Regions from separate parts of the Bradyrhizobium symbiodeficiens genome, predicted to be linked through region 2. Evidence: predicted binding sites of a transcription regulator. Region 2 holds the regulator's gene; the other holds the start of a gene.
What was found. Region 2 encodes PhoB, which activates phosphate uptake and scavenging genes when phosphate is short. Its sites were predicted from a motif close to TGTCATNNANCTGTCAT; they were not measured.

Region 1 (4,209 bases), 650 kb from region 2:
TCGCGCGACTGGGCGGCCAAGGGCACCCGCCTGCTCGGTGTGCGCGCCGTGATCTGCCAGAGCTTCGAGCGCATCCATCGCTCCAACCTGGTCGGCATGGGCGTGCTGCCGCTCACCTTCGAGGATGGCACCTCGTGGTCGTCGCTCGGCCTCAAGGGCGACGAGAAGGTCACGCTGCGTGGCCTGCAGGGCGACCTCAAGCCGCGCCAGAAGCTGACCGCGGAAATCGTCTCCGGCGACGGCTCGCTGCAGCGCGTTTCGCTGCTTTGCCGCATCGATACGCTGGACGAGCTCGACTACTACCGCAACGGCGGGATCCTGCACTACGTGTTGCGCAAGCTCGCGGCCTGAGCGCGAACTTGTGAACGGTGGCTCACCGCGACGTGAGTAGAAGGTTAAACGAAGGCGGCCTATCACAAGGCCGCCTTCGAGCGTTTGCGGCATGCTCCAGATGGGCCCGCCCGGCGGAAAACCCCCTTTCGGGTGGTTCGCCTGGACGGTTGAGTGTGTCGCGCCCCGTAAGATTACGGTGACCATCCGGCTTTAAGATCTCTCTTCCCACGAGCAATGGCGTGCGGCGTTCAACATGACAGCAATGACGGCTTCTCATCTGATTTCACGTTGGTCCGGTGTGCTCTGGTCGGGAGCTCTCGGCATCTGTGCGATCGTCGCCGTCATCCGTCCTGCCGAGGCCGACCCCCGTGCCGTTGTCGAATTGTTTACCTCGCAGGGCTGCTCGTCCTGTCCGCCCGCCGACCAGATCATCGGTGATCTCTCCAAAGACCCCTCGATCATCGCGCTGAGCATGCCGATCGACTATTGGGACTATCTCGGTTGGAAAGACACGCTGGCGGATTCGCGCTTCTCTGCACGGCAGCGTGCCTATTCGCGCATGCGCGGCGACCGCGAGGTCTACACGCCGCAAGTCGTGGTCAACGGCTCCACCCATGTCGTCGGCAGCGATCGTGCCGGCATCGAGAGCGCGATCGGCAAGAGCGACAAGGGTACGGGCGTCATGAGCGTGCCGGTGACGATGTCGCTCGAGGGAAAGCAGATCAACGTGTCGGTGGCCGCGAGCAACGAGCCGGCCGTCTCGCACGGCGAGGTCTGGATCTGTTCGATTGCCAAGTCGGTCCCGATCGCGATCACCCGCGGCGAGAATCGCGGACAGCAGGTCACCTATCACAACGTGGTGCGCAACCTGCTCAAGGTCGGCGACTGGACCGGCCGTTCGGAAAGCTGGACGGTGCCGATCGAGAACCTCACGCGCGACGGCGTCGACGGCGCGGTGGTCTATGTCCAGGACGGCAGCCGCGACAAGCCCGGCACGATGCTGGGTGCAGCGTACACGTCGCTGCACTGAAGCGCACGCGCTTCGAGTCTTCCGACTCGAACACAGTCTTAACCCTTATGGTGAGGCGCGCGCCCTTGCGCGCGAGGCGGACGATGCTGCGCATCGCCGCGAGAACCATGCAGGCCCGCACTGATGCAGCGTGGCCTTTCATCCTTCGAGACGCGCGCAGGAGCGCGCTCCTCAGGATGAGGACAGAAAGTTTTACGCGGATTTTTGAGAGGAGGTCTGCGCCCCGCCGGAAACATCCCGACACAAACAAAAAGGACCAACTTGCGTTGGCCCTCCTTGTGTGCGTACAGACCCGATCCTGTTCGACCCCGGGGGGCTGGGGGCTGAGGAATCCGGAACCGAAAGGACCGGGTCAACGCACACGAATCTTTTCGCAATGCAGGGCGGCAGTCGCTAGGCGGAAAAGCGGCGAGACTATGATTCCTGCTAACGATCCCGTGACGGTTTGCCGCGACGGAGTTCCACCATTGCGTGTGCACGGATTCGCACCCGATTCGACAGGTTGAATCAGGAGCCTCTTGCGGCGCTGACCGGTTGGCGCAATCATGGAGCTGTCATGATCCGGGTTCCGGGGACGGTCTTCGCGGACGGGGTCATGCCGTGCGATGAGGAAGCGCTCCATGAGTCTGTCGGAGGATGCCGATCCGAGCGAGCAGCGCGCGGCGGCGCGCCCCGCTGCTGCGGCCACGCAACTGAGCCGGGTGACGTTCAATCGGCTCGAGCTGCATCGTATTCTCAATCTCTACGGCCGCATGGTCGCCGATGGCGAATGGCGCGACTACGCCATCGACTTCCTCAGGGATCGCGCCGTGTTCTCGGTCTATCGCCGTGCCTCGGAAGTGCCGATCTACCGCATCGAGAAGGACCCGCGGCTGGCGCGCAAGCAGGGCATGTACAGCGTGATCTCGGCGACGGGCCTGATCTTGCGCCGCGGCCACGAACTGGAGCGCGTGCTCCTGGTGATCGACCGCAAGCTGGCGGTGGTGTAGCCGCACGAACGGTGCCGTAGGGTGGGCAAAGGCGCGCAGCGCCGTGCCCACGTTCTTTCTCTATCGCGGGGAGATGGTGGGCACGCTTACGCTTTGCCCACCCTACAAGCCCTACTTCCCCGGCACCGTCTTCGCGCCCTCGCCGAGGTCGCGCTGCATCATCACGGTGTCCAGCCAGCGGCCGAATTTCAGCCCGACATTGGGATGCGTGCCGATCATCTTGAATCCGCCCTTGGTGTGGACGCCGATCGAGCCGGCATTGGCGGAATCTCCGATCACCGCGATCATCTGACGGAAGCCGCGCGCCTCGCATTCGGCAACCAGCCGGTCCAGCAGCAACGAGCCGATGCCGCGGCGGTGGAAGGAGGGATCGAGATAGATCGAATTCTCGACCGTGAAGCGGTAGGCCGGGCGCGGGCGGTAGGCGCCGGCATAGGCATAGCCGGCCACGCGACCGTCGAGCATGGCGACGAAATAGGGATAGCCGCCGTCGACCAGCGTGCGATAGCGCCGCGTCATCTCGGGGAGGTCCGGCGGCTCCAGCTCGAACGTCGCGGTCCCCTCGCGGACGGCCTGCTGATAGATGGCGGTGATGGCGGGAAGGTCGGCCTCGGTTGCAGGCCTGATTTCGGGTGCGGACATGCCGCAAAGATAGCAGGGGCGCTGCGATGAGCAACGCTGTTCCCGCATACGTCATGGCCGGGCATAGCCGTACGAAGGACGGCGTCGCTTCCGCTCGCCCAAAACAAAAACCCCGGCCTTTCGGCCGGGGTTCGTGTCCGTTCGTCCTGGTCGTCGCTTACTCTCGCTGGCCGAGAAGCTGCAGCAGCAGCGTGAACAGGTTGATGAAGTTCAGGTACAGCGACAGTGCGCCGGTGATGGCCGCGCGCTCTGCGATGTCACCGCCGGCCGAAGCGTAGCCGTAGATGTAGTCGTTCTTCAGCCGCTGCGTATCCCAGGCGGTGAGGCCCGAGAAGACCAGCACGCCGACCACCGACACGATGAACTGCAGCATCGAGCTGGCCAGGAACAGGTTCACCAGGCTCGCGATGATGATGCCGATCAGGCCCATGAACAGGAACGAGCCCATCGCGGTGAGGTCACGCTTGGTGGTGTAGCCGTAGAGGCTCAGCGCACCGAACGTGGCCGCGGTGATGAAGAACACCCGCACGATCGAGGTGTGCGTGAACACCAGGAAGATCGACGACAGCGAGATGCCCATCAGCGCCGCGAACACCCAGAACAGGATCTGGGCAGTCGAGGGAGCCAGACGGTTGATGCCCGCCGAGATCACGAACACCATGGCGAGCGGCGCCAGCATGAACAGCCATTTCAGCGGGCTGACGAACATCGCGTAGCCGAACGGCGTCAGGAACAGCTTGCCGACGCGGACGGCGTCCGCGGTCGGGACGTCGGTCACGGCAGCCATGTAGACGCCGAGCGCGGCAAGGCCGGTGATGGCGAGGCCGATGCTCATGTAGTTGTAGATGCGCAGCATGTAGGCGCGCAGGCCGGCATCGACCGTCGCGGCGTCAACACGCCCGGCGGCCCTGCCGAAAGGAGAAGCGTAGTTACGGTCTAGGTCCGACATGGTCGAATTCCCGTTGGTTGGTCCGGTCCGGCATGAGGGTCGCCATGCCGCCCGGTTCGTCAAATTCTATCTCGGATACCGATGCCTGCCGACTAAATTCTGGCTAACAATCGGGACTCCGAACCCATTGGATATGTGGGAAACTAACACATCCGCTGCAACCTTCCACGCGCGGCTGAATGTCGCCCTTGGCGGCAATCCTGACGCGAACCTGACGAGCAGTCGTGGTAAATCGCAGGAATCGTGCGATTTCGCTCTCGTGCGGC
Region 2 (4,209 bases):
GGCCCGTCGGGCTGCGGCAAGTCGACCCTGCTGCGCATCTTCAACCGGATGTACGATCTCTATCCGGGCCAGCGCGCCACCGGCCAGCTGATGCTGGACCAGACCAACATCCTCGACCTCAAGCTCGACCTCAATCTGCTGCGCGCCCGGGTCGGCATGGTGTTCCAGAAGCCGACGCCGTTCCCGATGACTATCTACGAGAACATCGCTTTCGGCATCCGCCTCTACGAGAAGATCTCGAAGTCCGAGATGGACGACCGCGTCGAGAAGGCGCTGCGCGGCGGCGCCCTCTGGAACGAGGTCAAGGACAAGCTCAACGCTTCCGGCCTGTCGCTCTCCGGCGGCCAGCAGCAGCGCCTGTGCATCGCCCGCACCGTCGCGGTGCGCCCCGAAGTCATCCTGTTCGACGAGCCGTGCTCGGCGCTCGACCCGATCTCGACCGCCAAGGTCGAGGAGCTGATCCAGGAACTGTCCGAGAACTACACGATCGCGATCGTCACCCACAACATGCAGCAGGCCGCGCGCGTCTCCGACAAGACCGCCTTCATGTATCTCGGCGAGCTGATCGAGTTCGACGACACCAGCAAGATCTTCACGTCGCCGACTGACCGGCGCACGCAGGATTACATCACTGGCCGGTTCGGCTGAGGAGACGGAACATGGGTACCGAACATACCGCCAAGGCCTTCGACACCGACCTCCAGGAACTCACGCGCCTGGTCGCCGAGATGGGCGGCATCGCCGAGCGCATGATCGTCGATTCCGTCGATGCGCTGATCCGCCGCGACGTCGCGCTCGGCCAGCGCGTCGTCACCATCGATGCCGATCTCGACGCGCTGCAGAAGCGCATCGAGGAACGCGCGGTGCTCACCATCGCCCGCCGCCAGCCGATGGCGGTGGATTTGCGCGAGATCGTCGGCGCGATGCGCGTCGCGACCGACCTCGAGCGCATCGGCGACCTCGCCAAGAACATGGGCAAGCGCGTCGCCGCGCTGGAGACCGATTTCCATCCGCTGAAACTGTTCCGCGGCCTCGAGCACATGACCGACCTCGTGCAGCAGCAGGTCAAGTCGGTGCTGGACGCCTATGCCGCGCACGATCTGCCGGCGGCGATGGCGGTGTGGAAGGGCGACGAGGAGGTCGACGCGATCTGCACCTCGCTGTTCCGCGAGCTCCTCACCTACATGATGGAGGATCCGCGCAACATCTCGTTCTGCATCCACCTGATGTTCTGCGCCAAGAACATCGAGCGGATCGGCGACCACGCCACCAACATCGCCGAGACCGTGTTCTACATGATCGAGGGCCAGGCGATCACCGACAAGCGGCCGAAGGGCGACATGACCACCTTCGCCACGGCGATCCCGAATACCTGAAGACTTTAAGGAGCGACGACACCATGGGCGCACGCATTATGGTGGTTGAGGACGAGGAAGCTCTCACCGAGCTGCTTCGCTACAACCTCGAAGGCGACGGCTATGACGTCGAGACGGTCATGCGCGGCGACGACGCCGACACCCGCCTCAAGGAGCACATCCCCGATTTGATCGTGCTCGACTGGATGCTGCCGGGCCTGTCGGGCATCGAGCTGTGCAGGCGCCTGCGCACCCGGCCCGACACCAAGCAGCTGCCGATCATCATGCTCACCGCGCGCGGCGAGGAGAGCGAGCGGGTGCGGGGGCTTGCGACCGGCGCCGACGATTACATCGTCAAGCCGTTCTCGGTGCCGGAGCTCCTGGCGCGCGTGAAGGGCCTGCTGCGGCGCGCCAGCCCCGAGCGGCTCGCCACCGTGCTGGCCTATGGCGACATCGAGCTCGACCGCGACAAGCGCCGCGTGGCGCGCTCGGGCCGGCCGATCGATCTCGGCCCGACCGAATATCGCCTGCTGGAGTTCTTCCTGGAGCATCCCGGCCGCGTGTTCTCGCGCGAGCAGCTGCTCGACAGCGTCTGGGGCCGCGACATCTACATCGACGAGCGCACCGTCGACGTTCATATCGGCCGCCTGCGCAAGCTGCTCAATCTCGGCCGCGAGCAGGACCCGATCCGCACCGTCCGCGGCGCCGGCTACGCGCTGGACGATCGCTTCGCGAAGGCCGAGCAGGCGTAGCGGGTTGTGGGCTGCCGTTTGGCGCTGTAGCCGCAATCTCAGCCGTCATCCCGGGGCGCGCGCAGCGCGAGCCCGGGATCTCCGCGCGAGCGCTTGCGCCCGTCGCGATAACCACAGGACGTAGTTTGGCGAAGACTCGGAGTGACCATCTCGCGCAATAACTGCGCCCTGTGGTTATGGATCCCCGCGTTCGCGGGGATGACACCGAGATTGTTGCGCCGTCGTCGTGTGACAGCACCGTCCTTAGTCAGCTAAATCCGCAAGCTCACCGCGGCCCCGGCTTAGGTGCTGCGCGCCGGCGATCGGCCGCCGGCTGATACGCCACGCGCGAGTGCTGGGCGCAGTAGGGCAGGCCGGACAGCGCCTTGCCGCCGCAGAAGAAGAAGTCCGGGCTGGAGGGATCTCCGACCGGCCAATGGCAGGTCGCCTCGTTCAGCTCGAGCAGCGACAGCCGCTGGCTCATCGGCACCACGTTGTCGTAGGTGACCGGCTCGGCCTCCACCTCGACCTCGAAGGCCTGGGCCAGCGCGGTGTTGCCGCGCGCGATGGGGCGGGTCACCCGCATCATGTGCTGTGCGGGGCGCGCCTTGCGCGGCCGGGGCGCGGCCGATGACGGGCTCTTTGCGCGGCCGGACAGACCGAGCCTGTGCACTTTGCCGATCACGGCATTGCGGGTCACATTGCCGAGCTCAGCTGCGATCTGGCTGGCCGAAAGTCCGGCCTCCCAGAGCTTTTTCAGCTGCTCGACGCGATCATCGGACCAGGTCAAAACCGTCATTGCACCCTTTCCCTCGTCGCGCGGCTGCCGTCCTGGCGCCCATGCGGCGATTGCTAAGCTTCGAAAAACCCGTGCCGCCAGAATCCCTTAGGGCTCGCCGGGCGCGACTGACGCCCGAACGTTTACGCCGGTACATGAGGACTCTTGAGATCAGAACCGCTGCACGAGATGTCGTATCTGACAATCCAAACGCTACAATATGGCGTGACTCCCGCGCAAGAGTCCGCCGACTCGCTTCCACATGTTCCGTGGTGAAATCCCGCAAAATCGGCACCGCAAGACTACGGATTCTGCGTTTCCCGAGGCTTTCCGGGCGGCATTGACACCCGTCTTGCCAGGCATAAGATAGTCCCGCGTGCCGCCCTTAAAAGGCGGCACGTTTCGTTTTCCGGGCCGGTGGATGGTGCGTTGCGCAATGCACGCGTCACACCGTCCGCAACATTCAAGTGACATCATGACGAACAGCGCAGCGCCGCATTTGCTCCCCGTTTTCGCCAGAGCCGACCTCGGCTTCGAGCGCGGTGAAGGCTGCTGGCTGATCGCGACCAATGGCGATCGCTATCTCGATTTCACCTCGGGCGTGGCCGTGAATGCGCTCGGCCATTGCCATCCGCATCTGATCAAGGCGCTGCAGGAGCAGGCGACGAAGCTCTGGCACATGTCGAACCTGTTCCAGAGCCCGGATGGCGAGAAGCTCGCCAACCGGCTCTGCCAGGAGAGCTTTGCGGACTTCGTGTTCTTCTGCAATTCGGGGGCCGAAGCGCTGGAGGGCGTGATCAAGCTGGTGCGCCATCATCACTTCTCCAAGGGACATCCGGAGCGCTATCGCATCATCACTTTCGAAGGCGCCTTCCACGGCCGCACGCTGGCGACGCTGGCTGCGACCGGCTCGGCAAAATATCTCGAAGGCTTCGGTCCGCCGATGGAAGGCTTCGACCAGGTGCCGCATGGCGACATCGAGGCCGTCAAGAAGGCGATCGGTCCGCACACCGCCGGCATCCTGATCGAGCCGATCCAGGGCGAGGGCGGCGTGCGCTCGGCAACGCCGACCTTCCTCAAGGCGCTCCGCCAGCTTTGCGACGAGAAGGGCCTACTGCTCGCCTTCGACGAGGTGCAGACCGGCATGGGCCGCAGCGGCGATCTGTTCGCCTATCGGCGCACTGGCGTCACGCCGGACGTGATGTCGCTGGCCAAGGCGCTCGGCGGCGGCTTCCCGATCGGGGCCATTCTGGCGACCGCGGATGCGGCCGCCGGCATGGGGCCCGGCTCGCACGGCTCGACCTTCGGCGGCAATCCGCTGGCGATCTCCGCGGCCAACGCCGTG

Region 1: CIT39_RS01810 (DUF2794 domain-containing protein) is a predicted target of PhoB. The motif match lies at 1,905-1,921, and genes of this name have one in related genera.

The regions. Positions count from the first base shown of each region.
Region 1 covers NZ_CP029427.2:371,295-375,503, forward strand. The annotation lists gene acnA (aconitate hydratase AcnA) at 1-351, shown strand, start outside; gene CIT39_RS01805 (DUF1223 domain-containing protein) at 587-1,363, shown strand; gene CIT39_RS01810 (DUF2794 domain-containing protein) at 1,984-2,352, shown strand; gene CIT39_RS01815 (GNAT family N-acetyltransferase) at 2,464-2,994, opposite strand; gene CIT39_RS01820 (Bax inhibitor-1/YccA family protein) at 3,152-3,943, opposite strand.
Region 2 covers NZ_CP029427.2:6,746,693-6,750,901, reverse strand. The annotation lists gene pstB (phosphate ABC transporter ATP-binding protein PstB) at 1-648, shown strand, start outside; gene phoU (phosphate signaling complex protein PhoU) at 660-1,376, shown strand; gene phoB (phosphate regulon transcriptional regulator PhoB) at 1,400-2,107, shown strand; gene CIT39_RS31880 (GcrA family cell cycle regulator) at 2,373-2,885, opposite strand; gene CIT39_RS31875 (aspartate aminotransferase family protein) at 3,340-4,209, shown strand, end outside.